Regions from separate parts of the Roseateles sp. GW821-FHT03B02 genome, predicted to be linked through region 2. Evidence: riboswitches for the same ligand, from Rfam matches in the RefSeq annotation. Region 2 holds a riboswitch; the other holds the start of a gene.
What was found. Region 2 has a riboswitch for S-adenosylhomocysteine ahead of metH (methionine synthase). Riboswitches for the same ligand answer to the same signal wherever they lie in the genome.
Positions count from the first base shown of each region.

Region 1: it holds a riboswitch for S-adenosylhomocysteine, as region 2 does, so the genes downstream of both, AC07VX_RS09375 (MFS transporter) here and metH (methionine synthase) in region 2, are expected to answer to the same signal.

Region 1 covers NZ_JBWKUV010000002.1:657,479-673,122, forward strand. Annotated here, with positions in the region: gene AC07VX_RS09345 (ABC transporter substrate-binding protein) at 1-911, shown strand, start outside; gene kynB (arylformamidase) at 998-1,639, shown strand; gene kynU (kynureninase) at 1,636-2,889, shown strand; gene kynA (tryptophan 2,3-dioxygenase) at 2,893-3,720, shown strand; gene AC07VX_RS09365 (aminopeptidase P family protein) at 3,777-5,594, shown strand; gene AC07VX_RS09370 (DUF3616 domain-containing protein) at 5,591-6,514, shown strand; gene AC07VX_RS09375 (MFS transporter) at 6,504-7,685, opposite strand; S-adenosyl-L-homocysteine riboswitch at 7,699-7,780, opposite strand; gene AC07VX_RS09380 (efflux RND transporter periplasmic adaptor subunit) at 7,828-8,646, opposite strand; gene AC07VX_RS09385 (preprotein translocase subunit SecA) at 8,643-10,631, opposite strand; gene AC07VX_RS09390 (PqqD family peptide modification chaperone) at 10,635-12,809, opposite strand; gene AC07VX_RS09395 (hypothetical protein) at 12,797-14,635, opposite strand; gene AC07VX_RS09400 (PEP-CTERM sorting domain-containing protein) at 14,695-15,294, opposite strand; gene AC07VX_RS09405 (Ig-like domain-containing protein) at 15,324-15,644, opposite strand, start outside.
Region 2 covers NZ_JBWKUV010000003.1:256,870-272,513, reverse strand. Annotated here, with positions in the region: gene preA (NAD-dependent dihydropyrimidine dehydrogenase subunit PreA) at 1-188, opposite strand, end outside; gene AC07VX_RS11015 (NAD(P)-dependent oxidoreductase) at 181-1,524, opposite strand; gene AC07VX_RS11010 (TetR/AcrR family transcriptional regulator) at 1,631-2,266, shown strand; gene AC07VX_RS11005 (nuclear transport factor 2 family protein) at 2,263-2,709, shown strand; gene AC07VX_RS11000 (hypothetical protein) at 2,710-3,321, opposite strand; gene AC07VX_RS10995 (RNA polymerase sigma factor) at 3,318-3,815, opposite strand; gene AC07VX_RS10990 (S8 family serine peptidase) at 3,885-5,180, shown strand; gene AC07VX_RS10985 (hypothetical protein) at 5,291-5,998, shown strand; gene AC07VX_RS10980 (HD-GYP domain-containing protein) at 6,080-7,282, opposite strand; S-adenosyl-L-homocysteine riboswitch at 7,368-7,433, shown strand; gene metH (methionine synthase) at 7,454-10,150, shown strand; gene AC07VX_RS10970 (glycine zipper 2TM domain-containing protein) at 10,266-10,838, shown strand; partial or broken gene AC07VX_RS10965 (YifB family Mg chelatase-like AAA ATPase) at 10,850-12,334, opposite strand; gene AC07VX_RS10960 (TorF family putative porin) at 12,593-13,321, shown strand; gene glnK (P-II family nitrogen regulator) at 13,341-13,679, shown strand; gene amt (ammonium transporter) at 13,715-15,253, shown strand; gene AC07VX_RS10945 (GGDEF domain-containing protein) at 15,340-15,644, shown strand, end outside.

The DNA of each region.
Region 1 (15,644 bases), on a different contig from region 2:
CGCTGGTGTCGCTGGACGACAAGTTCGACCCCAAGCTGGCCGTGGCCAATGCCAATGCGCTGATCGACCAGGGCGTGCTCGCGCTGTTCCTCAACCGCGGCACACCGCACACGCAGGCCATCATGCCGCTGCTCACCGAGCACAAGATCCCGCTGGTGGCGCCGTCGACGGGTGCCATGGTGCTGCACAAGCCCGTGCACCCCTGGCTGTTCAACGTGCGCGCCACTTACCAGCGCGAGGCGGAGCGGGCCATCGAGCACCTGAGCCTGATCGGCATGGAGCGCATCGCCATCGTGCAGGTGGACGACAGCTTCGGTGAAGACGCCGTGACCGGCGCCATGCACGGGCTGGCCAAGGTGAACAAGACCGCCGTGGCCCACGAGAAGTACGACCGCGCCAAGCCCGATTTCGCGCCCATCGTGCCCAAGCTGCTGGCCAGGCAGCCGCAGGCCGTGCTGTTCATCGGCTCGGGCACGGCCGTCGTACAGGGCATGAAGGCCGTGCGGGCGGCAGGCTCCTCGGCGCAGCTGGTGACGCTGTCGAACAATGCCTCGGCCGGCTTCATCAAGGAACTGGGCGACGTTGCCTACGGCGTCATCGTCAGCCAGGTGTTCCCCTACGAGCGCTCGATCGCCAAGCCCATCATCAAGGAGGCGCTGGAGGCCGCGCAGAAGGCCGGTGTGGAACTCACGCCCATCGTTGTTGAAGGCTATGTGTCGGCCAAGGTGCTGGTGGAGGGCCTGAAGCGCGCCGGCAAGCAGCCCACGCGGGACAGCCTGCGCAAGGCGCTGGAGGGAATGAGCCGCTTCGACGTGGGTGGCATCGAGCTGGGCTACAGCCCGACTGACCACAGCGGGCTGGACTACGTCGATCTGGCCATCGTGGACCAGTCGGGCAAGTTCCGGCGCTAGCACCCGGGAGGCATGGCGCCGGTTGACAGGGAGTTGGAATTAACCGACACCACGATCAACCCGGCAACGCTATGGTGCCGCCCGCCATGCCTTCCTCGCCTTTTCCCCGCCTCTGGGACATCTCTCCCACCGTCGCCCCCGACGCTCCCATCTTCCCGGGCGACGAGCCCTACCGCCTGCGCTGGACGGCGCAGCTGTCGCCCGGCTGCCCCGTCAACCTCAGCGCCATCACGATGTCGCCCCACGTGGGCGCGCATGCGGATGCGCCGCTGCATTACGCCAACGACGCGCCCGCCATCGCCGAGGTGCCGCTGGACACCTACCTCGGCCGCTGCCGCGTCATCCACGCCATCGGCGCGGCACCGTTGATCACGGTCGAGCATCTTCAACACGCTGAACACGACCTGCCGCCCCGCGTGCTGGTGCGCTGCTGCGAGCGGGCCGACACCGTGTGGAACCCCGCCTTCACCGCCTACGCCCCCGAGGCCGTCGAATGGCTGGCTGCGCGCGGCGTGCGGCTCATCGGCATCGACACGCCCAGCGTGGACCCGGCCGACTCCAAGCTGCTGGACAGCCACCAGCAACTGCGCCGTCATGACCTGCGCGTGCTGGAAAACCTCGTGCTCGACGAGGTGCCCGCCGGCGACTATGAATTGATCGCTCTGCCACTCAAACTCCAAGGCGCCTGTGCATCGCCCGTGCGCGCCATCCTGAGGGAACTTCCATGAACATCGAAGACGCGAAGCGGCTTGACGCCGCCGACCCCCTGCGCTCGCTGCGCGAGCTGTTCACGCTGCCTGAGGGCATCACCTATCTGGACGGCAACTCCCTCGGCGCCCTGCCCCGCGCCACGCCGGCGCGCATCCAGCGCGCGGTGGAGCAGGAGTGGGGCCAGGGCCTCATCAAGAGCTGGAATGCGGCCGGCTGGATCGACCTGCCGCGCCGGCTGGGCGACCGGCTGGCGCCCTGGCTGGGTGCGCGCCCGGGCGAGGTGCTGGTGGCGGACTCCACCTCCGTCAACCTCTACAAGGTGCTGCACGCGGCGCTGCAGCTGCAGCAGGGCAAGCGCAAGATTGTGGTGAGCGAGCGCAGCAATTTCCCGACCGACAACTACATCGCCCAGAGCGTGGTGCGGGCCCATGGCGGCGAGCTGATCCTGACGGAGTCGCCCGAGGACATCCCGCCGCTGCTGGACGATCGCTGCGCCGTTCTGATGCTGACGCACGTGAACTACCGCAGCGGCCGCATGCACGACATGGCGCTGCTGACGCGCTGGGCCCACCAGGCGGGCGCCCTGGCCGTGTGGGACCTGGCGCACAGCGCCGGCGCCGTGCCCATCGACCTGCTGGGCAGCGCGGCGGACTTCGCCATCGGCTGCGGCTACAAATACCTGAACGGCGGCCCCGGTGCGCCGGCCTTCGTGTGGATGCACCCGCGCCACGAGGGCCAGGTGTGGCAGCCGCTGACGGGCTGGCTGGGACACGCCAACCCCTTCGACTTCGACAGCGAGTACCAGCCCGCGCCGGGCATCCAGCAGTACCAGTGCGGCACGCCCGCGGTGCTCGCCATGACCGGCCTGGACACGGCGCTGGACGTGTTCGACGCGGCGCAGAAGCTCGGCGGCATCAAGGCGCTGCGCAACAAGTCGCTTGCACTGACCGAGGCCTTCATCGACAAGGTGGAGGCCCGCGTGGACGGCGCCGTCATCGCCACGCCGCGCGACGCGGCGATGCGCGGCTCGCAGGTCTCGTTCTCGCTGCCCAAGGGCGTCGATGGCTACGCGGTCATGCAGGCGCTGATCGCCCAGGGCGTCATCGGCGACTTCCGTGCCGGCACGCCCGAGCTGCTGCGCTTCGGCTTTGCGCCGCTCTACAACGGCTTCACCGACGTGGCGAGGGCCGTGGACGTGCTCGTGGACATCCTCGACAAGAAGAGCTGGGACGCCCCCCAGTTCACCAGCCGCTCGAAGGTGACCTGACCCATGGCGACCCTCGAACACCACGGCGCCCAGCTCGATTTCTCCAGGGACATGAGCTACGGGGACTATCTCCAGCTTGACGCCATCCTCAACGCCCAGACTCCGCTCTCGCCCGACCACAACGAGATGCTCTTCATCGTGCAGCACCAGACCTCGGAGCTGTGGATGAAGCTGATGCTGCACGAACTGCACGCGGCCGTCGCCAACGTGGCCGTCGACCGCCTGCCCGAGGCCTTCAAGATGCTGGCGCGGGTCTCGCGCATCATGGAGCAGCTGGTGCACGCCTGGGACGTGCTGGCCACGATGACGCCGCCCGAGTACAGCGCCATCCGGCCTTATCTGGCCAGGAGCAGCGGCTTTCAGAGCGCGCAGTACCGGCGCATCGAGTTCATGCTGGGCAACAAGAACGCCGCCATGCTCAAGCCCCACGAACACCGGCCCGATCTGCTGGCCCAGGTGCGCGAGGCCTACGAGGCCCCGTCGCTCTACGACGAGGCGCTCAAGCTGATGGCCCGCCGCGGCATCCCCGTGCCGGCCGCGAGCCTGGACCGCGACTGGACCCAGCCGCACGGCGCCGACGAGGGCGTCAAGCAGGCCTGGCTGACCGTGTACCGCGCCCCGCAGGACCACTGGGACCTCTACCAGATGGGCGAGGAGCTGGTGGACCTGGAAGACGCCTTCCGCCTCTGGCGCTTCCGCCACGTGACGACGGTGGAGCGCGTCATCGGCTTCAAGCGCGGCACGGGCGGCACCGGTGGCGTCAGCTATCTGCGCAAGATGCTGGACGTGGTGCTGTTCCCGGAGCTGTGGGCATTGCGAACGGACCTGTGATTCGGCGGCAAACCTAAAATCCCGCCACCGCTTCAGCCCAGACAAGGTCCGCCACCATGGACGCCCGCACCCACGAAACCCGCCTGCGCATCGAACGCCTGCGCGATGCCATGAACGCCCAGGGCGTGCACGCCGTGCTCGTGCCTTCCAGCGACCCGCACCTGTCCGAATACCTGCCCGACCGCTGGCAGGGCCGGCAATATCTGTCCGGCTTCAGCGGCTCGGTCGGTGCCCTCGTCGTCACGCGCGACCAGGCGGCCCTCTTTGCCGACAGCCGCTACTGGGCCCAGGCCGAGGCGCAGATCGCCGGCAGCGGCATCGCGCTGGAGAAGATGCCCAACGGGGCGTCGACGCTCTACATCGACTGGACCGCCAAGGCGCTCAAGCCCGGCCAGGTGCTGGCGGTGGACGGCCAAGTGCTGGGCCTGTCGCTGGCCAACGCGCTGCGCACGGCGATGCAGCGCGCCGGCGTCAAGCTGAAGACCGACCTGGACCTGCTGCAAGCGGCCTGGGACGGCCGGCCCGGCCTGCCGACCGCGCCCGTCTACGAACACCCCGCCCCCTACGCCACCGTGTCCCGTGCCGACAAGCTGGCCCGGGTGCGCAAGGCCATGGCCAGCGTGGGCGCCAGCCACCACCTCGTCTCCACCGTGGACGACCTGGCCTGGCTGCTGAACCTGCGCGGCAGCGACGTGGAGTGCAACCCCGTCTTCATCGCGCATCTGCTGCTGGACGGCCAAGCCGGCCGGTTGTTCGTTGGCGACGGCAAGGTGCCGGCCGATCTGGCAGCGCGTCTGGGCCAGGATGGCATCCAGCTCCTGCCCTACGACCAGGCGGGCAAGGCGCTGGCCGCCCTGCCCCCCACGGGCAGGCTGCTGATCGACCCGCGCCGCGTGACGCTGGGCCTGCGCGAGGCCGTGCCGGCCACGGTGGCCGTTGTCGAGCAGATCAACCCCAGTACGCTACTGAAGAGCCGCAAGACGCCCGAGGAAGCCCGATTCATCCGCGAGGCCATGGCCGAGGACGGCGCGGCCATGTGCGAGTTCTATGCCGAGTTCGAGGCGTCGCTGGCCCGCGGCGAGCGCTGGAGCGAGCTGGACATCGACACCAAGCTCACCGCCGCGCGCAGGCGCCGCCCCGGCTTCGTCGGCCTGTCCTTCTCGACGATCGCCGGCTGGATGGCCAACGGCGCCCTGCCCCACTACCGCGCCACGCCCGAGTCGTTCGCGCAAATCGAGGGCAACGGCCTGCTGCTGATCGACTCCGGCGGCCAGTACCTGGGCGGCACCACGGACATCACCCGCGTCTGGCCCATCGGCACCGTCAGCGCCGCGCAAAAGCGCGACTACACGCTGGTCCTCAAGGGCACGCTGGCGCTGTCGCGCACGCGCTTCCCGCGCGGCACGCTCAGCCCCATGCTGGACGCCATCGCCCGCGCGCCGCTGTGGGAACACGGCCTGGACTACGGCCACGGCACCGGTCACGGCGTGGGCTATTTCCTGAACGTCCACGAAGGCCCGCAGAGCATCAGCAAGGCCATCGCCGAGCCTGCCATGGCGATGGAGCCCGGCATGATCACGTCCATCGAGCCGGGCCTGTACCGGCCGGGGCTGTGGGGCGTGCGCATCGAGAACCTGGTGCTCAACGTCACCATCGACACGCCGGAGAAGAACGTCTTTGGCGAGATGCTGGAATTCGAGACGCTGACGCTGTGCCCCATCGACACGCGCTGCATCGACATGAGCCTGCTGCGCGCCGACGAGATCGCCTGGCTGAACGACTACCACGCCACCGTGCGCGCGCGACTGCAGCCGCTGGTGAGTGACGCGGCGCTGACCTGGCTGCTCGAACGTACCGAAGCGCTGGCCGCATGAAGACGCTGGCCGCGCTGCTGCTGATCGCGGCGGGCGCGGCTGGGGCGCAGACGCGCTACGAGGGCCTGTGCGACGCATCGGCGGCCGTGGCGCTGGATGCCAGGTACTTCATCGTCGCGGACGACGAGCACAACCGGCTGAGCATCTACCGGCGCGGCGAGCCCCGCAGCGTCGGTCAGGTCGACCTCGACAGGTTCCTGAAGACCGACAAGGAGGCCGACCTCGAAGGCGCGGCCCAGATCGGCACGCGCATCTACTGGATCGCCTCGCACGCCCGCAACGGCGAGGGCAAGCTGCGCGAGGACCGGCAGCGCTTCTTCGCCACCGAGATCCGCGGCACGACCGTCGAGCCCGTCGGCAAGCCCTACACGGCGCTGCTGGCCGACCTGCTCGCGGCGCCGGCCCTCGGCGCCCTGAAGCTGGCCGACGCAGCCCGGCGCGCGGCCGAGGCCAACGGCGGCTTCAACATTGAAGGCTTGGCCGCCGCGCCGGACGGCAGCCTGCTGATCGGCCTGCGCAACCCCATCCCGCAAGGCAAGGCCATCCTCATCCCGCTGCTGAACCCGGCCGAGCTGGTGGCGGCCAGGGGCCCGGCCCGCTTCGGCAGCGTGATCCGCCTGGACCTGGGCGGACGCGGCGTGCGCTCCATCGAGCGCGTGGGCGGCAGCTACCTGATCGTCGCCGGCCCGCCGGCCGACGAGGGCACGTTCGCGCTGTTCCGCTGGAGCGGCAAGGCCCATGACATGCCGGTGCCCGCCGAGGCCGGCATCGGCACGCTGCGGCCCGAGGCGCTGCTCGCCTGGCCGGACGGGCAGGTCACGCTGCTCAGCGACGACGGTGGCCTGAGGGTGGGCAAACAGGCCTGCAAGGACGCGGACAAGGGCAAGCGATCCTTCCGCGCCCTGGACCTCAGGCCTTAGCCACGACCGGATAGCGCCACACCAGCGCCGCGCTGGCCAGCAGCTGCAGCAGCACGCCGGAAAACACCGGCACGGCGCTGCCCGCATGCCCCAGGAAAGGCGCCACCAGCTGCGTGCCCAGGGCGCCGGCCGCCAGCAGCGCCAGCACCAGCATGGCCGTGGCACGACCCATCTGGGCCGGCGGCAGGGCCAGGGCGTCGACGAACGTGGCCGGCCCGCGGATGGCCAGCGCACCGCAGAAGCACATCCAGTAGGCCGCCACCGCGCCATAAGGCAGCGCCTGCCCGCCCCAGGCCGTCAGCAGCGCCAGCGTGCAGGCCGCCAGTTGCACCACGCTGCCCAGCCGCACGACGCGCGCATGGCCCAGGCGCGCCGCCAGCCGGCCCGATTGCGAGGCTCCCAGCATGAAGGAGCCGACGCCCAGCACCTGCAGCAGCGCGAACGCCGCCGTGCCCAGGCCCAGCGTGTGCTGCAGCAGCTGCGGCGCACTGGCCAGGAAGGTCAGCAGCGCACCGATGCACAGCGCATGCGAGCCGGCCAGCCGCAGATAGCTGCGGTTGCGCAGGATGCCGAGGTAGCCGGCGTCGTGATCGAGATTGAGCCCGGGCAGCCGGCGTGGCGCGATCTTCACCACCCAGGGCAGCACCAGCAGGGCCAGGGCGGCCAGCACCCAGAAGGTGCCGCGCCAGTCCGTCACGCGCAGAAGCAGTGCGCCCAGCACCGGCCCGGCTGCGGGCACGATGGCCTCGACCATGGAAATGGCGGCAATGCCACGCACGACGTCGGCATCGGCCAGCGTGGCGCGCACGACGGTGGGGGCCACGACCGTGGCCGCTGCGGCCGACACGCCCTGCAGCAGGCGCAACAGCAGCAGTGTCTCGATGTTGGGGGCGAGCGCACAGCCCAGGCTGGTCAGCACCAGCAGCGCCAGGCCGATCTCGATGCACAGGCGCGGTCCGAGGCGGTTCAGCAGTTCGCCCCACAGCAGCTGGGCGGCGGCCAGGCCTGCGAGATAGACGGCCACCGTCGCCTGGGCCAGCGACACGCTGATGCCCAGGCCGGCCTGCAGGGCGGGCACGGCGGGCAGATAGAGATCCATCGCGGCCATGCTGACGCCGGTCACGAAGGCCAGCGGCAGGATGGTGCGTATCGATGCGGAGGTGGATGGCAAGCGGGCCTCTTCTTCACAGAGGGCGCCCTTGTCCGGTCGTCGTCGCCAAGCGTGGCGGAAGCTCCCGGGCTTCCGTCGCAGCACCCCTCGGCGGGACGGCACCACGCGATGCGGTGTGGCGCGGATTCTAGTAGCTGAGGCGTTAGAGGAACTTCACCCTGCAGCGCACACCGGCCGGGATGTCGCCGTTCGGATTGGGCAGCTCCAGCCGCACGCCGAAACTGCCGCTGGCTGAATCCATCACGCCGTCGACGACCTTGATCTGTGCCTTCCACTGGCCCTTGAGCGGCGCCTCGGGCGTGATCTCGGCCGTGTGGCCGGCCTTGATCTGGCCAAGCAACGACACGGGCAGCACCACTTCCACGCGCAGCGGATTCGTCTGCGCCATCTTCAGGATGGGCCGCGAGCCCTCGCCCGTGAAAGCCAGCTCGCCCGGGTTTTGCAGGCGGTCGGTCACCACGCCGTTGAAGGGCGCGCGCAGGGCGCGCTGCTTCATGACGGCATTCAGGCGCTGGGCCTCGATGCCTGCCAGACGCCGGTTGTCCACGGCCAGGGCCAGCTCGGCCTCGGCGACGCGCAGCTCGGCCTGGGCCTCGTCGCGGTCCTGGGCGGTGATGTAGTTCTGCTCGCGCAGGTCCTCGCGGCGGCGGAACTTCTCGCGGGCGTAGTCGGCGCGGGCGCGCGCCACGCGCAGCTCGGCCTCCGACTCGGCTCGCTGCTGGGCGCCGGCCAGGGCTTCGCGCTCGACGCTGCCGTCCAGCAGCACCAGGGTGTCGCCCGCCCTCACCTGGCTGCCGCGCTCCACCAGCACCTTGTCGATGAGCGCGTTGGCCGGGCTGCGGATCTCGATGCGCTGGTTGGGCTCGATGAGGCAGTCATGGCCGGCCGGCGCAGCGGCGGGCTTGGGCGTTTGCGCCATGGCGGCGGCAGGCAGGAGCAGCAGCGGGAGAACAAATCTCATATCTGGTTTCCGGCGAATCCAAGCAGGTTGTCGAGTTGGCGGTCGGCCTTGAGGGTGCGGTAGCGCATGGCGGCATGCAGGCGGCCGGCATGGCCTTGCGCGGCGCGGCGCAGCAGTTCCAGCGCCCAGGCGGGCAGTTCGTCGCGGCCGGCGAAGAGGCGACTCAGCAAGGCCTGCAGCGTCGCGGCGTGGGCGGTGAAGATCTCGTCGTCCAGTGCGACGATGGCCAGGGCCACACCGGGGTCGCCCTGGCGCGCGCCGCGGCCGACAAGCTGGCGGTCGATGCGGGCCGAGTCGTGGAACTCGGTCAGCAGGACAGCGAGCCCCCCCTTCTGCGTGACGCCGTCGCCGAGGTGGATGTCGGTGCCGCGGCCGGCCATGTTGGTGGCGACGGTCACGGCGCCGGCCTCGCCGGCCATGGCGACGATGTCGGCCTCTTCCTTGTCCTGGCGGGCATTCAGCACGCGGTGGACCTGGCGCGGACCGAGCTCCTCCGACAAGGCGACCGAGGCCCGCACCGAGCGCGTGCCGACGAGCACCGGCCGGCCGCAGGCCAGCTGCCCGCCGATGGCCTCGCGCACGGCCGTCCACTTGGCGGCCTGGCTTCGCACGAGGCGGGCGGGGAGCGTGACGCGTTGGTCGGGCTTGTGCGTGGGCAGGCGCACGACGTCGAGGCGGTACACCGTGTTCAGCTCGGCAGCCACTTCGGCGGCGGTGCCCGTCATGCCGGCCAGGCGCAGGTAGCGGCAGAAGAAGCGCTGGAAGGTGATGCGGGCCAGCGTGCGCGCCGGCTCGGTCAGGTCCAGCCCTTCCTTGGCCTCGATCATCTGGTGCAGACCGCCCTCCCAGCTGCGGCCCTCCAGCACGCGGCCGGTGTACTCGTCGACGATCTGCACGGCGCCGTCGATGACGACGTAGTGCTGGTCGCGGTGGAACAGGTGCAGCGCGCGCAGCGCCTGTCCGACAAGGTGCTCGCGCCCGCGCGCCACGCCCCAGATGCCGCCCAGCCCCTCGGCCGCCTCGCGCACGGCGGGCAGGCCGGCGGCCTCGAAGTGCAGGCTGTGGCGGGCGGCGTCGATGCCGAAGTGCTCGCCGAGCTTGAGCGTGGCGGCGATCTTCAGTGCCTGCTGGTAATCGGTCGCGTCGGGCGGCTGGCCCTGCTTCTCGGACAGGATCAGCGGCGTGCGGGCCTCGTCGATGAGGATGGAATCGGCCTCGTCGACGATGGCGAAGTGCAGGCCGCGCAGCAGCAGCGGCTGGGGGAGCTGGCCGTGCAGCAGGCGGGCTTGCATCTGCGCCGGGCTGACACGGCCGCCGGCAGCGACGCGGTCGCGCAGATAGTCGAACACCAGGCTCTGGTTGGTGCAGTAGGTGATGGGCCGCTGGTAGGCCTGGCGCTTGGCCTCGTGCTCCAGCGTGGCCCAGACGACGCCGGCCGTCATGCCGAAGAAGCCGAACAGCGGCTGCATCAGCTCGCAGTCGCGGCGGGCGAGGTAGTCGTTGACGGTGACGACATGGGTGGGCAGGCCGGCAGCGCCGGCGATGGCCGCGGCGAGGCCGGCGGTCAGCGTCTTGCCCTCGCCCGTCTGCATCTCGGCGAGGCGACCTTCGAGCAGCACGGCGGCGCCCATGAGCTGGGTGTCGAAGGGGCGCTTGCTCAAGGACCGGCGGGCGCCTTCGCGGACAAGGGCCATCACTTCGGCGAGGCCGCTGGCCTTGCCAGCCTGGACGGCGGCGGGGGCCGTCTTGAACAGGCGGCGGCGCAGTTCCTCGTCGGACTGCTGCTGGAGTTCGGCTTCGAGCTCACCCGCTGCCCTGGCCATCGCGCGCAGCGTGGGCACGCCGGGGATGAAGCGGCGCTTTAGGCGCCACAGCACTCCGCGGGCAAGGCGGTCGTGTATGGGCTCGTCGACGTCGCGGCGCTCGGGGAAGACGCCGTGGGCGATGGATTCACCGATGTCGAGGGGCAGCGTGGCGGCGCTCATGACTCAGAGCTGGAAGTGCGACAGGAACAGGCGCCGCAGGCCTTCCCACACGCGCATCGCCACCGGCTCCGACTCATGCTCCAGCCGCACCAGCACCCGCGCGCCGATCTGCCGGTACGGCATGTCCCCGCCCAGCTGCAGTTCGTGCTCGAACAAGGTCTGCAGCGCCTGCAAGCCCTTGGGATCGTGCGGGTCCAGCGGAATGTCCCCGCCCGCAGCCGTTCCCAACGCCGGACTGGGCAACTCCCTCGCCGCCGCCGGCACGCTGCGCGCCAGCCTGGCCTCGTAGCTCACCCCGGGCTGCTGAGGCAACCTCACCTCGAAGCTCCGCACCGCCGCGCTCTGCCACTGCGGCAGCACGACGCGCACGCGCGCCGGACCGGCGGTGTCGATGTGGCCCAGCACCTCGCCGCGCTTGAAGAAGCGCCCCGGCAGATCGTCGGGCCGCGTCAGCAGCAGCAAGCCGGCCACCTCCGCCCGCACGACGAGCTTGGCCGCCTCGCCTTCCAGTGAAGCCAGCGCCGCTTGCTCACGCCGCACCTCCTCGGCCAGCAGCGCCGCCTTGGCCGGCGCGATGCCGATGACGCCGAAGGCCGCGTCATGCTTGGCCTGGGCCAGCTCCAGCCGGCCGCGCTGCTCGCCGACGCGAGCCTCCAGCGCCGGGTCGAAGAGCTGGGCGACGGCCTGGCCTTCCAGCACGACCTCGCCCGGCCGCACCAGCAGCTTGGAGAAGAAGCCGCCACCCTGGGCGCGCAGCACGGCGTTGTCGCTGGGCCAGACCACGCCGGTCGCGACCGAGTGATGCGGCAGAGGGATGACGAACAGCAGCAGCACGACGAGCGCACCGGACACCCACAGCACCCGCCGAACCCGCCCGGCCTGCGGCTCCAGCGCCGGGTCGCCGGCCAGCTTCTTCAAACCGCGCGCCCAGGGCAGCAGCACGCTGGCGACGATGCCCCAGGCGGCGATCAGCACGCCGACGAAGAAGTAGCGGCTCGCGATGAAGACCGCGATGCTGAACATGACGAAGAGGCGGTAGGCCAGCGCCATCGGCGCGTAGACGAGGAACCAGCGGCGCTCGCCGGACGTGGACAGCGGCGGCTCGGCCTGGTGCTGACCGAATAGGTGGTAACGCAGCAACCAGCCCCAGTAGTCGGTGGCGCGCTGGCCGAGGTTGGGGCTTTCGATGGCGTCCGCGAAGATGTAGTAGCCGTCGTAGCGCAGCAGCGGGTTGGCGTTGAACATCAGCGTCGTCATGCTGGCCAGCACGATGACGTTGAAGGCCAGCGAGCGCACGAAGCCCGGCTCCAGCGCCAGCCACAGATAGAAGGCGATGGCCGCGATGAAGAGCTCGGTCAGCATGCCCGCCGCTCCCACCAGCATGCGCGGCCAGCGGCTCTCGAAGGCGGCCGAACTGCTGGCGTCCACGTAAGGCACCGGAAAGAACACGAGCAGCATCACGCCCATCTCGTGAACCTCGCCGCCGAAGCGCTTGGCCGCCAGTCCGTGGCCGATCTCGTGCGCGGCCTTCAGCAGCGGGAAGAGGATGGCCAGCAGCAGCAGGTTGTCGACGGCCAGCAGGCGCTCGTTGATGTTGCCGGTCAGCTCGCCCCAGTGGCTGGGCGCCAGCAGCACGGCCGGCAGAACGACGGCAAGCCAGAGAGCCATGCCTACCCAGCCCTTCAGCGGCCCTGCGGCGACGATGACGCGGCCCAGCCAGGCGTCGGGGTCCACCAGCGGGAAGCGCAGCGACACGGGGTTGGCGAAGCGCTGCAGCAGCTTGGAGCGGCGCTGCTTGCCGCCGCGCTCGAACAGTTCGGCCACGTCGGGCGTCACGTCGCACTGGATGAGGTCGGCCGCGTAGAGCTGGCCGAACAGCTGCACCAGCTCGTCCTGACTGGGCGTGTGCTCGTCCATCGCAGCGCTGAGCCGGTCCCAGACCTGCTGCAGCGTGCGTTCGCCGTCCAGCAGCCCGATGACGCGGTAGCTGCTGGGGTTGAAGCGGTGGTATTTGCCGGCGACGCGGTCCTCGACGACGTACCAGATCTCGCCGCGGTAGACATGGCGGTGGATGCGCACATGGCCGCGCAGCCGCGGCTTCAGCGTGGCGACGCGGTACCAGTTGGCCGAGAACAGCGCGTCGCCGAGTGGTCTTGGAGGAAGGGTTACGGCGTCCATTGCCACAGGGCCAGTCTCAACCAGTCGGTAAAGCGATGCGTCCACACCCACAGCAGGCTGCGCTCCCCGACGACGACCTTGGCCACACCCTCCATGTTGGGCTTGAGCGGGACGCCCTCCTGACTTTCCAGCTCGGCCTCGGCGCGGAAGTAGTTGCGCCCCTCCTCCACCACCGACACCGGCGTCACCGACTTCAGCGTGAAGCGCCAGCGCTGGCCGGGCGCGCCGGTCAACACCAGCTCGCCGCCCTGCCCCGGCTGCACGCGGGCGATGTCGCGCTCGTCCACCTTGAGCATGACGCGCCAGCTGGCCAGCGGCGCCAGCTCGAACAGCGTCTTGCCCATTTCCAGCGGCGCACCGAGCTGCTGGGACAGGTCACCCTTGACGACGATGGCGTCGAACGGCGCTGCCAGCTCCACGCGGGCCAGCTTGGACAGCGTCAGGTCCAGCTGCGCGCGGGCCTGGTTGGCCTGGGCGGCGGAGAGGCGCTGGTTGACGCGGTCGGACAGCGCCATGGCTTCGCGCTCCTTGCGCTGGGCCATCTCCAGCTCGGTCTCCCAGCGCACCTTTTCCAGCTGCAGCTCGCGGTCGTCCATGCGCGCCAGCACCTGGCCGGCCTTGACGGTGTCACCGGCGCGGGCCGGAGCCTCCCGCAGAAAGCCGTCGAAGGGTGCGACGGCCGCGCGCTGCACGGCACCCTCGACCATGGCCGGCGCCGACACGCGGTGCTCCACCGGCACGAGGGCGGCGATCAGCAGCAGCAGCGCCAGCGTGCCGCCCCCCAGCTTGAGGCCGGGGTGGGAGGCGTCGGTGAGCCGCGCGGCCGCGTGGCGCACGCTGCGGCGGGCATGGCGGGCCAGGCTCTCGTCGCGTGCATGCTTGTGCTCCAGCACGGGGGCCAGCACACCGGCCAGCAGCGCCATGCCCTTCAACTCGGCCGGCAGGAAGACGGTGTTGCGCTCGAACAGCAGCACGGCAAACGGCGGCGCGGCGCCGATGGCCAGCGGCTGGGAGGCCAGGGCCAGGCTGCCGGAGTCGGCCGCGTAGCGCCCATGGGCCATGCGCAGCACGCGCGAGTCGCTGCTGTCGTCCTCGGGCCAGACGACGGCAGCGCGCTGGTCGAAGGCCTCTGTCATCGCGGCGCGGGCCAGGGCCGTCAGGTTGGCGCGTTCGTCGAACCAGGCAGAGTGCGACACGGCAGCTGTCTCCAGCTTGGGGCCGTCGGCCAGTGCCAGCTGCACCTGGTGGCAGCCGAAACGCGCGGCCAGCTTGTTGACGAGGGTGAGGCCGGCCTGGCGGAAGTCGGGTTCGGCCAGCGCGGCGAGCGACACCTCGAACAGGAAGGCCGACTCGTCCAGCCGCTGGCGGGCCTGGCCCAGCTCGCGCTGCGCGAACAGGTCGGCCATCCAGCCGGCACCCCAGTGCGTGAGGCGGGCAGCCAGGCGCGCGGCCTCGGGGCTGGCGTCCAGCAGTTCCAGCACGACGGCGCCGTGCAGGGCCTCGCCGGCGGCCAGCGGGTAGGCCAGCTGCACCGGATGGCCGGCGTGCTGGCGGCGCACGCCCTGGCGGGTGGCCAGGCATTCGCGGGCGATGTCGGCCAGGCGCTGAAGCTCCGTGCCCTCGGGCCAGGCGGCGGCGGGAACGTAGGAGCCGGCCGCGTCCTGCAGCAGCAGCAGACCCACCTGCACGCCGGGAACCAGGCTGCACAGCACGGCCAGCCAAGCGCGGCACAGGGCCTCCGCGGAGCTGGCCTCGGCGAGGGACGCCCAGGCGGCGTCGGCGCCGAGGGCGGGGTTGGGCGTGGGCAGATCGTGGCGGGCGTTCATCACGGCTTCAGGTCATCATGCCCGCCACCCTGCCCGCTCGGGATGGCGACAAACACCAGTCAGCCCAGCTTGCGTCGCGCGAGCAGGCCCAACACGGCAATGCCGGCAGCAAGCAGCGCAGCCGGACTGGGTTCGGGCACGGCGGTCACGGTGATGGTGGCATCGAAGGCGCTGCTGGCCGGCGGCGGGAACGGCTCGGCCAGCACGCTGGGGTCGGTCAGCTCGACGAAGAACTGCAGCTTCTGCGCGCCGGCCTGCAGGCCCGTGAACGTGAACTGAAGGGTCGACGGGCCGGCCGGCAGGTTGAAGGGGGCCACCAACGCCCCCACCACGACGCCGAGATGATGGTCGTCGCTGCTGACCTCGTGGATGTCGGGGTAGAGCGCGACGAAGCTGGCCAGGCTGCCGCCGAAGGCCTGGGCCGCCGCCATGTCGACGGAGAGCGCGCCGACGTCCCAGTCGCCCGTCAGCGTGAGGCCGAGCAGCGCAACGGGGTCCGACACATCGAGGGTCAGCGTCAGCGTGGCGCTGCCTCCCTGGATGACGCTCGCGGACGTCGCGCTGCCCGTGACAGTGAGCGCCTGGGCCGGCACGGCCAGGCCCAGAGCGGCCGCGCAGGCCAGCGGCGCGAGCCACAGGTGTCGGGTGTAGGTCTTCATGGGGTGCCCCTCAGAGGTTTTGAATTTGTTCACAGCGTCAGCTTCCAGTCATTGGGCGCCGTCTGGCGCGATCCTGCAACCCAGTCATTCACCCAGGTGCCGCTGGCCAGTGGCGCGTTGAGGCCGAAGTCCAGCGCACCGCCGCCGATCTTCACGACGGGGGCCGGCGCCGCGGCGCCGTTCGCAGCGGCCGGCAGCGGCGCCGGCTGCAGCGATGCCGCCTTGGCTGTGGGCTGGGCCGAGGAATCGGCAGCGGTGCCCACGCTCGCCGCGCTGGGTGCCGAAGCCGGTGTGGCCTGGGCCTGCTGCAGCAGGATGAGGGCGTCGGTGGCGGTCACGCGGGTGTCGCG
Region 2 (15,644 bases):
GTCGCGTAGCGGGGGCCGTTGACGTTGACCACCGGCGGGTCCTCGCCCAGCGTCTTCCACACCACGCCGCCCCAGCCGGCCTCGAAGGCGCGGCGCACGTTCACCTCCTTGTCGGTCGGCGGGGCCGACGCGAGCCAGAAGGGGTTGGGGCTCTTGATGCCCAGGAAATCGGTGCTCAGGTCAGCCATGGGCCACCCCCGTCAATGCTGCGTGAATGGACTCGGCGGCGCGCTTGCCGTGCTCGACGGCGTCCACCGTCAGATCGCGCCCGCCGTGGCGGCAGTCGCCGCCGGCCCAGACGCGGGCCAGGCTGGTGCGGAATTGCGCGTCGGTCTTGATGCGGCCACCCTGCAGCTCGATGCCGGCGCCAGCGGGGGCCGCCTCGTAGGTCTGGCCGATGGCGCGCAGCACCATGTCGGCTTCCAGGAAGAACTGCTCGCCCGTGTCCACCAGCTGGCCGCCTTCGAGCCGCGTGGCCGCGAAGCGCATGCCGCGCAGCGCACCGCCCTCGGCCTCGACGGCCAGCGGCCGCGCCCAGCAGCGGATCGTCACGCCATGCGTCTGCGCCCAGTGCTGCTCGTGCGTGGAGGCCGACAGCCCCTCGGGCCCACGGCGGTAGACCATGGTGACTGCTTCAGCGCCCAGCAGCCGGCTCTGCACGGCCGCGTCCACCGCCGTCATGCCGCCGCCGATGACGACCACCCTGCGGCCCACCGGCACGATCTCGGGCGCGCTCTGGCGCAACTCGGCGATGAAGTCCACCGCGTCGCGCAGGCCCGTGATCTGGGGCTCGGCAATGCCCAGCGCATTCACGCCCGCCAGGCCCAGGCCCAGGAAGACAGCGTCGTGCCCGGCCAGCAGGCCGTCCAGCGTGACGTCGCGGCCGAGGCGGCAGTTCGCCTTGGTCGTGATGCCGCCGATGCTCAGCAGCCAGTCGATCTCCTGCTGGGCAAAGCCGCCGGCGACCTTGTAGGTGGCCAGGCCGTATTCGTTGAGTCCGCCCAGCTTGCCATTGGCGTCGAACAGCGTCACCTCATGCCCGCGGCGTGCCAGGCCATGGGCCGCCGCCAGCCCCGCCGGGCCGGCGCCGACGACGGCAACGCGCTTGCCGGTCGCGACCGCACGCTCGAACAGCGGCCTGCCCGGCCGGGCCAGATGCCCTTCCACGGCGTAGCGCTGCAGCATGCCGATCTCCACCGGCTTGCTCTCGTTGGTGTTGCGCACGCAGGCCTGCTCGCACAGCACCTCGGTCGGGCAGACGCGGGCGCACATGCCGCCCAGCGGATTGGCCGTCAGGATGGCCTCGGCTGCGCCGCGCACGTTGTCCTGGGCCACGCGCTGGATGAAGCTCGGGATGTCGATGCCGGTCGGGCAGGCCGTCTGGCAGGGCGCATCGAAGCAGTAGTAGCAGCGCTCGGCCTCGATCAGCGCCTGCGTGCGGTTCAGCGGCGGATGGGCGTCGGCGAAATTGCGCTCGTAGTCGGACGGCGCCAGGCGCCCGGATTTCAGATCGGCAAGGTCCACGGGAGTCTCCCAGGCGAAAACAGGCAAACATTACTACCCTGTAAAACTTGACCGAAGCGTAAAAACCCGCAGGGCCGGCATGGTGCAGCCCGTCAAAATGCGGTGCATGACCGAGACCGCCACCGTGACGCGCATCCCGCGCGCCGCCACCCTGCGCAAGCAGGAGGCCATCCTTGCCGAGGCCGAGCGCCAGTTTGCGCGCTTCGGCTTCGAGGGCGTCAGCCTGGACAGCATCGCCGCGGTGCTGGACCTGTCGCGCCAGAACCTGCTCTACCACTGGCCCAGCAAGGAAGATCTCTACCGCGCCGTGCTGGACAGCGTCATGGGCGAATGGATGGCCAGCATGAACGCCATCACCGAGGCCGACGAGCCCGAGGCGGCCATCCAGAACTACGTGGCCGTCAAGCTGCGCTTCAGCCGCGAGCGGCCCAGCGGCAACGCGGTCTTCACGCGCGAGATCATGGCCGGCGCGCCGCGCTACCAGGACGTGCTCAAGGCCCAGGTCATGCCGCTGCTGCATGCCGACGTCGAGCGCTTCGAGCGCTGGGCGGCCGAGGGCCGCATCCAGCGCCTGGACTTCACGCACCTGATGTTCCTGATCTGGTCGTCCACCCAGGCCTACGCGGACCTGGCGCCGCAGTTCGCCCTCTACATGGGCAAGCCGCGCCTGGAGGAAGCCGACTTCGAGGCCGCGCGCGAGCTGATCACCAGCCTGATCTGGCGGAGTCTGAAGATCGGATGAGGCGAAGGCTTGCCCTCGCGGCACTGGCCTGGACGGGCTGGGCCGGCGCCGCGCCACCGGCCGACCCCGCCGCCCGGCTCAAGGCGCAACTGAAGGCCCAGGCCGACGCCTGGGACCGTGCCATCGTCGCCAGGGACCGCGCTGCCATCGAGGCCAACATGGCCGCCGACTTCCGCCAGATCGACGGCCGCGGCAACGTCGAGACCAAGGCCAGCTTCGTCGACGGCCTCGTCTCGCCCGACCTCGCCCTGGACCCCTACACCGTCGAGGACTTCGAGGTGCGTGTCTATGGCGACACGGCCCTGCTCAGCGGCCGCACCCACATGACGGGCAGCTACCAGGGCCAGGCCTTCAAGAGCCATTACCGCTACATCGATGTCTACGTGAAGCGCGGCGGCGCCTGGCGGATCGTCAGCGTGCAGATCAGCCCGGTCAAGGACTGATCAGGGCTTCTTCCAGCCCGCGTCGCGCGCCGCCTTCTCCTGCTCGGCGTTCAGCGCCTCGCCGGCCATGCTGGCGTCGACGGCGGCAAGCACCGAAGGCGGCAGCGCGCTGGCGGCCTGGCGCATGCCGGCGGCCGGCGCAGCGACCGCGGCCACCTGCTGCAAGGCCCACACGCCGTCGCCCTCGCGGCAGGCCAGGCCCGCCGTCGCGGCCGTCGAGAAGCTGCGGCACCAGCGGCCGTCCCGGGCCCTGAAGCTGATCTGCACGGCCACCGCGCCGGCGTCGTCGCGGGCCAGCTGGCGTTCCAGCGCCTTCGCGACGCTGCCGGTCGCCACCAGCCGGCCGCGGTCCAGCGCATCACCATCCGACGGCGCCAGCCGCGTGCCCAGCACGGTGCCCAGCACCAGCGTCGCCGCCATGCCGCCCCAGGCGGCCCAGCTCGACATGGCCCGGCGCTGTGAGCGCGCGGCGCCGAGGTCGACGACCTGCGCGGCCGGCTCGGCCAGCAGGGCCTTCAGCCGGTCCGGCACGGGCTCGTCCAGCACCGCACCGAAGGCGGCGGCCATGCGGCGGCGCTCGGCCTTCAGCAGTTCATCGTCATCGCGGCTCATGGCCACTCTCCCAACAGTTGCTGCAGCGCCTCGCGGGCGCGGGCGAGGCGGCTCGTCACGGTGCCCACCGGCACGCCCAGCGTCTCGGCGGCCTCCTGGTAGCTCAGGCCCTCCACGAGCACGAGGCCCACGACGACGCGGTGCTCTTCGCTCAGCCTGGCCACGGCTTTGCGAACGAGGGCGGCGTCGAGCTGCGAGCCCGCGGCCGTGCCGTCGCCGACCTGCTCGCCCGCTTCCTCGGGCAGGAAGGTCTGGCCGCGCCGCTCTCGGGCGCGCAGTTCGTCGATCCAGGCGTTCTGCATGATTCTGAACATCCAGCTGTCCAGACGCGTTCCAGGCGTCCACTGGTCGGTGCGGGTCAGCGCCTTCTCGATGGCGGCCTGCACGAGGTCGTCGGCGTCCTCGCGCGAGTGCGCCAGCGTGCGGCCGAAGCGGCGCAGCCGTGGCAGCAGCTCGGCGATGGCCTGGCGCAGGTCTGGAAGGGATTCGGGCATCGATGCAGAGACAACGGGCGAGACATGGATTTTCTTCCGGGCCTCGCTCGTTATCCTCGCAAAAGTCCCATGAAAGCCGTCTTCGCACTGTCCATCGCCACTGCGCTGAGCGCGCCGGCCCAGGCCCAGTTGCGCCTGCCGCAGCTGCCGGGCGTGTCGCGCCTGCCCGGTGTGGTGGACCGCGTCGTCGACCGCGTGGTGCAACCCCTGCCCGAGCTGCTGCCTGCCGGTACCCAGCTCGCGGACCTGCGGCTGACGACGGTGCGCGACCTGCTGCGCCGCCATCCGGACGTCATCGAGGCCGACCCGCGCGGCGAGCCGATCCGCCGGCGCGAGCTGGTGCTGCTGTCGCCCGGGGAGGCGGCGATGGCGGCGGCGACCGCTCTGGGCCTCGTCAAGCTGCGCGAGGAGGTCTGGCCCGAGCTGGCGCTGAGCGCGGTCGTGCTGCGCGTGCCGCCGGGCCTGGACACGGCCGAGGCGCTGGAGAAGCTGCGCGCCGCCCAGCCCGATCTGCAGGTCGATTTCAACCATCTGTATTCGCGCAGCGGCGAGGTGGCGGCGGGCGGCGCTGGGGCGTCCGCCCCGCCGCGAGGCGCGCTGCGCATCGGCCTCATCGACGGCGGCGTGGACCGCCGCCACGCGGCGCTGCGCCACGCGGCCGGCGCCAGCTTTGGCTGTGGCGGCAGCGCCCTGCCCAGCGAGCACGGCACGGCGGTCGCCTCGTTGCTCGTCGGCCGTGACCGCGGCTTTGCCGGCGCGGCCGTGAAGGCCGAACTCTTCGCGGCCGACGTCTATTGCGACCAGCCCTACGGCGGCTCGGCCGAGGAGGTCGTGCGCGCCCTGGCCTGGATGGCGCGCGAGCGCGTCGCCGTCGTCAACCTGAGCCTGGTCGGGCCGCACAACCGGCTGCTGGAGCAAGGCGTCGCGGCCCTGGTCAGGCGCGGGCATCTGCTGGTGGCGGCGGTGGGCAATGACGGGCCGGCCGCGCCGCCGCTGTTTCCGGCCGCCTACCCGGGCGTCGTCGGCGTGACGGGCGTGAACTCGTCGCGGCGCGCGCTGCCCGAGGCGGCCCAGGGTCCGCAGGTGCTGCTGGCGGCGCCCGGGGCGGAACTCGGCGTGGCGCGCAGTGGTGGGGGTTACGGCGTCGCTCGCGGCACCTCGTTCGCGGCACCGCTGGTGGCCGGGTTGCTGGCCGCGGATTTGCGCGAGCCTGATCCGGCGCGGGCTGCGGCCGCCGTCGAGCGCCTGGCGGCTTCGGCCGTCGATCTCGGCGCGCCCGGCCGCGATCCCGTCTACGGCCGCGGCCTCGTCGCCGAGGACCTGCGCGTCGTGCCCGAGCAATTGCAGGCCCGCCAGGCGCGCTGACACACAAAGCGTTGCATCTGGGCCGGGAAGGAAGTAGGGGCGGCGGGCGTTGTACTCGGTGAAAGGGCCGGAATGGCTGGCTCTTCCGCAACGACACCCGGAGATCCATCATGTTTGCAACCCGTCGCACCCCTGTTCTTCGCACCACGCTGCGCATCGCCGCCGTCGCCATCGGCCTGCTCGCCTCCCATGCCCATGCTCATGCCGGCCTGCTCGGTGGCGGCGCCGGGGGGCTGACCGGCGGACTCACCGGCGGCCTGAACGGCGCGCTGTCGCCGCGCCAGCTCGATGTCGGCGGCAAGGCCAACGGCTCGGCCAATGCGGAGGGTTCCCTCGTCAAGGGCTCGGTCGACAAGACCAAGGGCGCCGTCGGCGGCGTCAAGGACGCGGCGGCGGCCAAGGTCGGCGAGGTGAAGTCCACGGCGGCCGACAAGGGGGGTGAGCTGAAGACGGCCGGCGAGGGCGCCAAGGACTCGCTGGGCAATGCCTCGGGCAGCGCCGACGGCAGCGTCAGCGGCGCGCTGAAGCAAGGCGACAAGCCGGCAGCGGCGACGCCGGCCACCCCGGCCACCGCGCCGGCCACTCCTGCGGCGCCCACTGCGCCCACGGCTTCCATGACGCCCGCCAAGTCGGCTTCGCCACTTGCGCTTGGCGGCACCGCGAGCGGCAGCGCCAGCAAGCAGGACCTCGGCGGCAGCGCCGGCGGCCAGGCCAGCGGCCGCAATGGCCAGGTTGCCGGCAGCACCTCGGCCAAGGCCTCGCGCACCGACAACGGCGTCGCGCTGAACGCTGCGGCCGACGGCTCGGCCAAGCGCTGACCGGCGCGAGGGCCCGGGCGCCAGCAGCCATCCGCTGGCGACCCGTGGGCCGCCCGGCCTGATCGAGTGTTCAGCCTGTGCTCAGAGCTTGAGCAGCGCTTCCAGGTTGACGCGCAGCTTCAGCTCGGCTGGCGCGAGGCTGGCGGCGATGGCCTGCGAGGCCAGGCGGGTGTCACGCGGTACCGGATTGCTCAGTGGGCTGCCGCTCTTGCCGAGCAGCGCGGCCACCAGCGGTTCGTTGGCGCTGAAGCCGCGCTTGAAGACGATGCCGACCTCGCCGTTGGCCAGGCGCACGATGCTGCCTGGCGGGTAGAGGCCCACCACCTTGATTAGCGCCGCGCCGGCTTCGTCGGGCTGCTGGCGCTCGTCGAGGAAGACGGCGCGCGCCGCGGCGGCGCCGCTGAGGGCCTGGCGGCTGCGGCGCGGCGACAGGCGGGCGCCGAAGATGTCGATGCGCCGCAGCAGGCGGGCGAGCTTCTCGCCGTCGCTGCGGCCGGCGAGGGGGCCGGGGCCGGCCTCGTGGTGCAGGCGCACTGCGGTCAGCCAGGCCTCGTTCGCGATGCCGATCTGGGCCAGCCGTTGCGCCGCGCGGTCGCCGTGGGCGACCAGGGCCTGGCGCTGGGCGGACGTGGCGGCGTCGACCTGTGCCGCGAGGCGGTCGTGCACGGCGCCGGCGCCGTAGTTCATCGTCAGCGCGGCGCCCTGCAGGGGCTCGCGCAGCGCGGGCGGCAGCTGCAGCTGCTGGGCGACGAGGTCGGCCAGCAGCAGCGTCAGGAGCGCGTGGCGGGCGCTGTAGTCGCCGAACTCCTGGCTGCTCTCGAAGATCAGCAGCATCAGCGTCGCGTCGGGGTGGGCGTGCAGGCGCTTGAGCGCCGCGTCGCGCAGTCCGGCCAGGCGGCCGGCGAAGTCGACCGGCTCGGCCTCGCGCAGCAGGGTGTGGGTGCGCAGCAGCAGGTCCGACCAGGCCTCGCGCGGGCCCGGCTCGATCCGGGTTGCCGCGGGCTGGTCCAGGCGGAAGCTGGAGTCGGCCTTGGCGATGTCTGACAGGGGCACGTCCTGCATGACCAGGGTGTCGAGCCGGTGGGCCCGGGCGCGCTGGTACTCCATCGTGTCCTCGGAATTCACCCAGGCGCCGCCGTCGACGAGGCTGCGAACCAGCGGCGAGTCGCGCAGCACCTGGCCGCGCGCGAACAGCAGCTTGCCGCCGGCGTCGAATAGGTCGTAGGGCAGGGTCATGCCCAGACGCAGCGTGCGGGCAGGGAGGGGGATGAGGTCGGAGGCCATGGACCGCAGCATTCTGATGGGCCTTCGGCGGGAGCAAGCCAAACTTGAGCGACGGCGAAGGAGGCGCTGCGTAGAATTCCCGCCTTCATCCGAGGAGCGCTGCGAGGTTTTCCCCAGGCTCGGATCGTTTTTCCAACGGCGCTCATCGATCTCCCCGCGCGGACTGCCTCGATGACCCTCTCGCCTCCCCCTCTCAAGCTCTCCGGCCTCGAACCCGTCGCCATCGACGCCGACAGCCTGTTCGTCAACATCGGCGAGCGCACCAACGTCACCGGCTCCAAGGCCTTCGCCCGCATGATCCTGGCCGGCCAGTTCGAGGAGGCGCTGGCCGTGGCCCGCCAGCAGGTCGAGAACGGCGCCCAGGTCATCGACATCAACATGGACGAGGCCATGCTGGACAGCCAGGCGGCCATGGTGCGCTTCCTGAACCTGATCGCCGGCGAGCCCGAGATCGCCCGCGTGCCGATCATGATCGACTCGTCCAAGTGGAGCGTCATCGAGGCCGGCCTGAAGTGCATCCAGGGCAAGGGCATCGTCAACTCGATCTCGCTGAAGGAAGGCGAGGCGGAGTTCAAGCGCCAGGCCAGGCTGGTGAAGCGCTACGGCGCCGCGGCCGTAGTGATGGCCTTCGATGAACAAGGCCAGGCCGACACCTTCGCCCGCAAGACCGAGATCTGCGCGCGGGCCTACCGCATCCTGGTGGACGAGGTGGACTTCCCGGCCGAGGACATCATCTTCGATCCCAACATCTTCGCCATCGCCACGGGCATCGAGGAGCACGACAACTACGCGGTGGACTTCATCGAGGCCACGCGCTGGATCAAGACCAACCTGCCGGGCGCCAAGGTGTCGGGCGGCGTGAGCAACGTGTCGTTCAGCTTCCGCGGCAACGAGCCGGTGCGCGAGGCCATCCACACCGTGTTCCTGTACCACGCCATCCAGGCGGGCATGGACATGGGCATCGTCAACGCCGGCATGGTGGGCGTGTATGACGACCTCGACGCCGAACTGCGCGAGCGCGTGGAAGACGTGGTGCTGAACCGCCGCCCCGATGCCGGTGAACGCCTGATCGAGATCGCCGACCGCGCCAAGAGCGCCGGCAAGGACGACTCCGCCCGCCTGGCGTGGCGAGCAGGCGACGTGAACGCGCGGCTGTCGCACGCGCTGGTGCATGGCATCACCGACTTCATCACGGCCGACACCGAGGAGGCCTGGCAGGCCATCAGGGCCGCGGGCGGCCGGCCGCTGCACGTCATCGAAGGGCCGCTGATGGCGGGCATGAACGTCGTCGGCGACCTGTTCGGCGCCGGCAAGATGTTCCTGCCCCAGGTGGTGAAGAGCGCGCGTGTGATGAAGAGCGCCGTGGCCCACCTGCTGCCCTACATCGAGGAGGAGAAGCGCCTGCTGATCGAAGGCGGCGGCGACGCCAAGCCCAAGGGCAAGATTGTCATCGCCACCGTCAAGGGCGACGTGCACGACATCGGCAAGAACATCGTCACCGTCGTCCTGCAGTGCAACAACTACGAGGTCGTCAACATGGGCGTCATGGTGCCGGCCCAGGACATTCTCAGGAAGGCCAAGGAAGAAGGCGCGGACATCATCGGCCTGTCGGGCCTGATCACGCCCAGCCTCGAAGAGATGCAGCACGTGGCGGCCGAGATGCAGCGCGACGACTACTTCGCCTCGCGCAGGATGCCACTGCTGATCGGGGGTGCGACGACCAGCCGCGTGCACACGGCCGTCAAGATCTCGCCGCACTACGAAGGCCCGGTCGTCTACGTGCCGGACGCGTCGCGCGCCGTGGGCGTCTGCACCGAGCTGCTCAGCGACGAGCGCGCCGCGGCCTACGTCGCGGAGTTGAAGGCCGACATCGAGAAGACCCGCGCGCTGCATGCCGGCAAGAAGCAGACGCCGCTGGTCACGCTGGCCGAAGCGCGCGCCAACAAGGCGCCGCTTGATCTGGGCCGCGTCGCGCCGGCGCCCAAGTTCACAGGCCGCCGCGTGCTGAAGAACCTGGACCTCGCCGAGCTCGCCCGCTACATCGACTGGGGGCCTTTTTTCCAGACCTGGGACCTGGCCGGGCCTTACCCCGCCATCCTCGACGACGAGGTGGTCGGCTCGGAGGCGCGCAAGGTGTTCGCCGACGCCCAGGCCATGCTGAAGAAGATCATCGACGGCCGCTGGCTGCAGGCGCACGCCGTCTTCGGCCTCTACCCGGCCGCGCGCGTCAACGACGACGACATCGCAGTCCGCAGCGAGCCGCCGCTGACCTGGCACGGCCTGCGCATGCAGTCGGAGCGGCCGGTCGTTGACGGCGTGAAGCGGCCCAATCGCTGCCTGTCCGACTTCGTGGCGGAGCAGGGCGATCACGTCGGCCTGTTCGCCGTGACGGCGGGGCTCGGTGTGGACAAGAAGGAGGCCGAGTTCCTGGCCACGCACGACGACTACTCGGCCATCCTGCTCAAGGCCCTGGCCGACCGCCTGGCCGAAGCCGCCGCCGAATGGCTGCACGAGCGCGTGCGCCGCGAGTTCTGGGGCTATGCCGCGGCCGAGGGCCTCAGCAACGAAGAGCTGATCGCCGAGAAGTACCAGGGCATCCGCCCCGCGCCCGGCTACCCCGCCTGCCCGGACCACCTCGCCAAGCGTGACCTGTTCAAGGTGCTGGCGCCCGGGGAGATCGGCATGGGCCTGACCGACAGCATGGCCATGACGCCGGCCGCCAGCGTCAGCGGCTTCTACCTGGCCCATCCGGACGCGGCCTATTTCAATGTCGGTCGCATCGGCGACGACCAGCTCACCGACTGGGCTGCGCGCTGTGGCCTGAGCGACGCCGATGCGCGCCGCGCACTGGCGCCGCTGCTCGGCTGACACGAACGGATACAGATCCGGCCGTTCGGTCGCGCCGCGTTGCGGCCCTGTCCTACAGGGCGCCGCGAGGCGCGGCCGCATGCTTGTCCTATCTCTCAACAACATCGGAGGCCCCATGTCGACCCCCACGCTCCCCATCAAGTCCACTCAGATCGTTGCCGGCGTCGCCGTCGTGATCGCACTGCTGGGCGGTGCCTACGCGGTCGGGCGGTCGCAGGGCAGCGAGCCGGTTGCCGAGGCCGCGCCCCCGGCGGCCACCCAGCGGCTGGCCAGCGCCGACGCCGCGCGCGAGCCGGCGCGTGATGCCCACCGGGCACCGGTCGCCGAGCCGCAGCAGCAGGCCCAGCCAGCCCTGTGCCAGAGCTGCGGCCGCGTGACCGATGTGCACACCGAAGCCCGTCATGGCAAGGCCAGCGGCGTGGGTGCGGTGGGTGGCGCCGTCGTGGGCGGCCTGCTGGGCAACATGGTGGGCGGCGGCAATGGCCGCAAGCTCGCCACCGTGGCGGGTGCCGTTGGCGGCGGCTACGCCGGCAACGAGATCGAGAAGAACCAGAAGACCTACACCGTCTGGGTGGTGCAGGTGAAGGAAGCCGATGGCCGCCTGCGCCGTTTCGAGCGCAGCGCCGACCCGGGCCTGCGCGTCGGCGACGAAGTCCGCCTGACCGAAAACGGCTTCGCGCGCGTCTGACCTGACGGCGCTCAGGCGCCCACGGCCGCGGGCAGGCCGCGCCTGAGCTGGATGGCCTCGGCCACGTGGGCCGGCGCGATGACCTCGGCGCCGGCCAGGTCCGCCACCGTGCGGGCCACCCGCAGCGCGCGGTGGAAGCTGCGCGCGGACCAGCCCAGCTTCTCCGCCGAGCAGTCCAGCAAGGCCTTGGCCGCGGGCTCCAGCACCGCATGCGTCGCCAGATCCTGGGCCTGCAGCAGTGCATTTGACACGCCCTGCCGCTCATTGGCGCGGGCCCGCGCCGCGGCCATGCGGGCGGCGACCACTGCGCTGCTCTCGGCGGGTGCCAGCGCCTGCAGCTCGCGCGGCGGAATCACCGGCACCTCGATGAGCAGGTCCAGACTGTAAAGGAAGTGGCCGCTGAGCCGCCCCTGGTAGCGCGCCACCTGGTCGGGCGTGCAGCGGCAGGCCTTCAGCGGGTTGCCGAGATGGCCGCACGGGCAGGGGGTCATGGCCGCGACGAGTTGGAAGCGTGCCGGGAACTCGGCCTGGCGCGCGGCGCGCGAAATGAGGATGCGGCCGGTCTCCAGCGGCTCGCGCAGCGCTTCCAGGGCGGCACAGGGAAACTAGTGGTTCGTCCAGGAAGAGCACGCCATGCTGGGCCAGCGAGATTTCGCCCGGTCGCGGCGGTGAGCCGCCGCCGACGAGTGCCACGCTGGACGCCGAGTGGTGCGGCGAGCGCATCGGCCGCTGCCCCCAGCGCGCGATGTCGAACTGGCCGGCCAGGCTGAGCACGGCGGCGGACTCCGGCGCGGCGTCGTCGTCCAGTGGCTGCAGCAGCCCGGCCAGGCGCTGGGCCAGCATGGACTTGCCGGTGCCCGGCGGGCCGCTCATCAGCAGCGAATGACCGCCGGCCGCGGCGATCTCCAGCGCCCGCTTGGGCGCAGCCTGGCCCTTGATGTCGGCCAGGTCGTGCAGGCTGGCATGGCGTTCGCGCGGCAGGGCCTCGGCACGGGGCAGAGCCTCGCCTTCGGGCTGGAGTGCGGCGACGACGTCGAGCAGATGCCCGGCCTGGCGCACCACCAGGCCGTCGACAAGGGCCGCTTCGGCTGCGCTGGCCTGAGGCAGCAGCAGTTCGTGCCCAGCACCGGCCCGGCGCAGCGCCAGTGCCATGGCGAGGGCGCCACGCACCGGACGCAACTCGCCCGCCAGCGACAGTTCGCCCGCGCACTCGAAGCGCGAGGCGGCCCGCGTCGATCTGGCCGTTGGCGGCCAGCAGGCCTAAAGCCATGGGCAGGTCGGCCGGGGCCAGGTTCACCGTATAGCTTGTTGGCTGGAAACGAGAGCCCGCTGTTCTGCAGCGCCGCCCGTACCCGCTCGCGGGCTTCCTTGACCTCGGCGTCTGCGAGGCTCACGACGGTGAAGCTCGGCAGGCCGTTGGCCAGGCGGACCTCCACCGTGACCGGCGCGGCGGTGAGGCCGTCGAGGGCGCGGCTGTGGACGGTGGCGAGGCTCATAGGGGGACGGATGGCGGCTTGTGGGGCGGCGACGGGGCAGTCCAGCCCCCGGTTTCGCACGGCCCGGCGGTGCTTTTCCCGTGGACGCACGTTCAAGGTGCAATGCCGCGCCTGATCTGGTCCAGTTTGGTGCGTGAATCTGGGTTGTGGGCGTGTGCGGCCCAGATTTGTGCGGTCGGCCAAGGGGTGGCGCTTGGCACGGAAGCTGCAAATACCCGCCGGACTGCCTTTTCCCCAACCTGAATTAGGAGCCCCGCCATGAAGTTGTCCCCTTCGCTGCTCGTCCTGGCCATGTCCGCGGTCGTCCTGCCCGCGTTCGCCGATGAGCCGGCACCGGACCCGCTGTCGTTCAACGTCGGCGCGGTCACCGAGTACCGCTACCGCGGCATCTCCCAGACCCGCCTGAAGCCGGCCCTGCAGGGCGGCATCGACTACGCCGACCCGAGCGGCTTCTACGTCGGCACCTGGGCTTCGACGATCAAGTGGATCAAGGACGCGGGTGGCGATGCGGGCGTGGAGATCGACCTCTACGGCGGCTACAAGACCGAGGTGGCCAAGGGCCTGACGCTGGACGTCGGCCTGCTGCAGTACTACTACCCGAGCAACAAGCTCAACCCCAGCGCCAACACGCTGGAGGTCTATGGCGCGCTGAGTTTTGGCCCGGTGACGGCCAAGTACTCGCACAGCACGACCAACCTGTTCGGCTTCGCCGACAGCAAGGGCTCGGGCTATTTCGACGTGACGGCCAACTTCGACCTCGGCGACGGCATGACCCTGTCGCCCCACGTCGGCCACCAGACCGTCAAGCACCTGTCGGCCGCCTCGTACACCGACTACTCGCTGACGCTGGCCAAGGACTTCTCGGGCCTGGTGCTCAGCGGCGCCGTCATCGGCACGGACGCCAACAAGACGGCCTATGCCAGCCCGGTCAACGGCAAGTTCATGGGCAAGACCATGCTGGTCGTCGGCCTGAAGAAGACCTTCTAAGAACTCACTGGAGCGCGACATGAAACTGATCACTGCCGTCATCAAGCCCTTCAAGCTCGACGAGGTGCGTGAGGCCCTGAGCGCCATCGGCGTGCAGGGGCTGACGGTCACCGAGGTCAAGGGCTTCGGCCGCCAGAAGGGCCACACCGAGCTGTACCGCGGTGCCGAGTACGTCGTGGACTTCCTGCCCAAGGTGAAGATCGAGGCCGCCGTGAACGACGACGTCGTCGAACGCGTCATCGAGGCCATCGAGTCCTCCGCCCGCACCGGCAAGATCGGCGACGGCAAGATTTTCGTGTCGCCGCTGGATCAGGTCGTTCGCATCCGCACCGGCGAAACCGGCAACGACGCGCTCTGAAGCGCGCTCATAACAACCGTTTGGAGAACACTCAAATGAAGAAACTCCTCGCCGGCCTCGCGCTTGCCGCCGGCCTGCTCGCGCCAGCCGCCTGGGCTCAGGACCCGGCCTCGGCGCCCGCTTCCGCAGCCGTTGCGACGGCCACGGCGGCCACGGCGGCTCCGGCGGCCGATGCGGCCTCCGCTCCCGCCGCCGCTGCGGCCTCGGCGCCGGCCGATGCCGCCTCGGCCCCCGCACCCGTGCCCAACAAGGGCGACACTGCCTGGATGATGCTGTCCACGCTGCTAGTCATCCTGATGACGGTGCCGGGCCTGGCCCTGTTCTACGGTGGCCTGGTGCGCAGCAAGAACATGCTGTCGGTGCTGATGCAGGTGATGGTGGGCTTCTCGCTGATCGTCGTGCTGTGGTGCCTGTACGGCTACAGCTTCGCGTTCACCGAGGGCAACAAGTTCATCGGCGGTACGGATCGCCTGTTCATGAAGGGCCTGTGGGACAACGTCGCCGGCACCTTCGCCACCGGTGCCACCTTCAGCAAGGGTGTGCCGATGTACGAGATGGTGTTCGCCGCCTTCCAGGCCACCTTCGCCGGCATCACCGCCTGCTTGATCATTGGCGCCTTCGCCGAGCGCATCAAGTTCTCGGCCGTGCTCGCCTTCCTGACGCTGTGGTTCACGTTCAGCTACCTGCCGATCGCCCACATGGTCTGGTTCTGGGCCGGCCCGGATGCCTACACGGCCGCTGCCGTGGTGGATGAAACCAACGCCAAGGCCGGCATGATCTGGCAGTGGGGCGCGCTGGACTTCGCCGGCGGTACCGTGGTGCACATCAACGCCGCCGTTGCCGGCCTGGTGGGTGCCTTCATGGTCGGCAAACGTGTCGGCTACGGCAAGGAAGCCTTCACGCCGCACAGCCTGACGCTGACCATGGTCGGTGCCTCGCTGCTGTGGGTGGGCTGGTTCGGCTTCAACGCCGGCTCCGCACTGGAAGCCAACGGGTTCGCGGCTCTCGCCTTCATCAACACCTTCGCCGCCACGGCCGCCGCCGTGCTGGCCTGGTGCATCGGTGAGGCGCTGCTGAAGGGCAAGGCCTCCATGCTGGGCGCCGCCTCTGGCGCCGTCGCCGGCCTGGTGGCCATCACCCCGGCCGCCGGTAACGTCGGCATCGGTGGCGGCCTGGTCATCGGCTTCGTCGCCGGCTTCGCCTGCCTGTGGGGCGTGTCGGGCCTGAAGAAGATCCTCGGCGCGGACGACTCGCTGGACGTCTTCGGCGTCCACGGCGTGGGCGGCATTGTCGGTGCGCTGCTGACCGGCGTGTTCAACAGTCCCAACCTGGGCGGCCCGAGCGCCGTCGGCGACTGGGTCACCGCCGCGATGATCGCGCCGGACGCCTACTCCATCGCCAGCCAGGTCTGGGTGCAGACCAAGGCCGTGCTCGTGACCATCGTCTGGTCGGGCGTCGTCTCCATCGTCGCCTACAAGCTGGTGGACCTGACCATCGGCCTGCGCGTCACAGAAGAGGAAGAGCGCGAAGGCCTGGACATCTCGTCGCACGGCGAGACGGCCTACCACAAGTAAACCGCTGCCCCGCGCAGTGCCGAGCCGCCCTCAGGGGCGGCTCTTTCGTTCCGGGCGGGCTCAAGCCGCGGCTATGCTGCCCCGCCATGGACGTGATCACCCTGCTGGCCGCGGTGCTGGTGAATGCGCTGCTGATGATGCTGGCCTTGGCCGTCAGCGTCGGCATGCGCGTGCGCAGCGGCCTGCAGGCCTGGCAGTTCACGCTGCTGGGCCAGGCGGCCGGCTTCGGCCTGCTGATCGCGTCGACGCAGACGCTGCCGCGCCTGCTGGCGACGCTGGGCGTCATGGCGCTGAGCGGTTCGGCCTCGACCATGGTGCTGACGGCCGGGCGCTTCCTCGGCCTGCCGACGGCGCGGCCCGGCCTGCTGCTGCCGCCCCTGCTGCTCGGCGC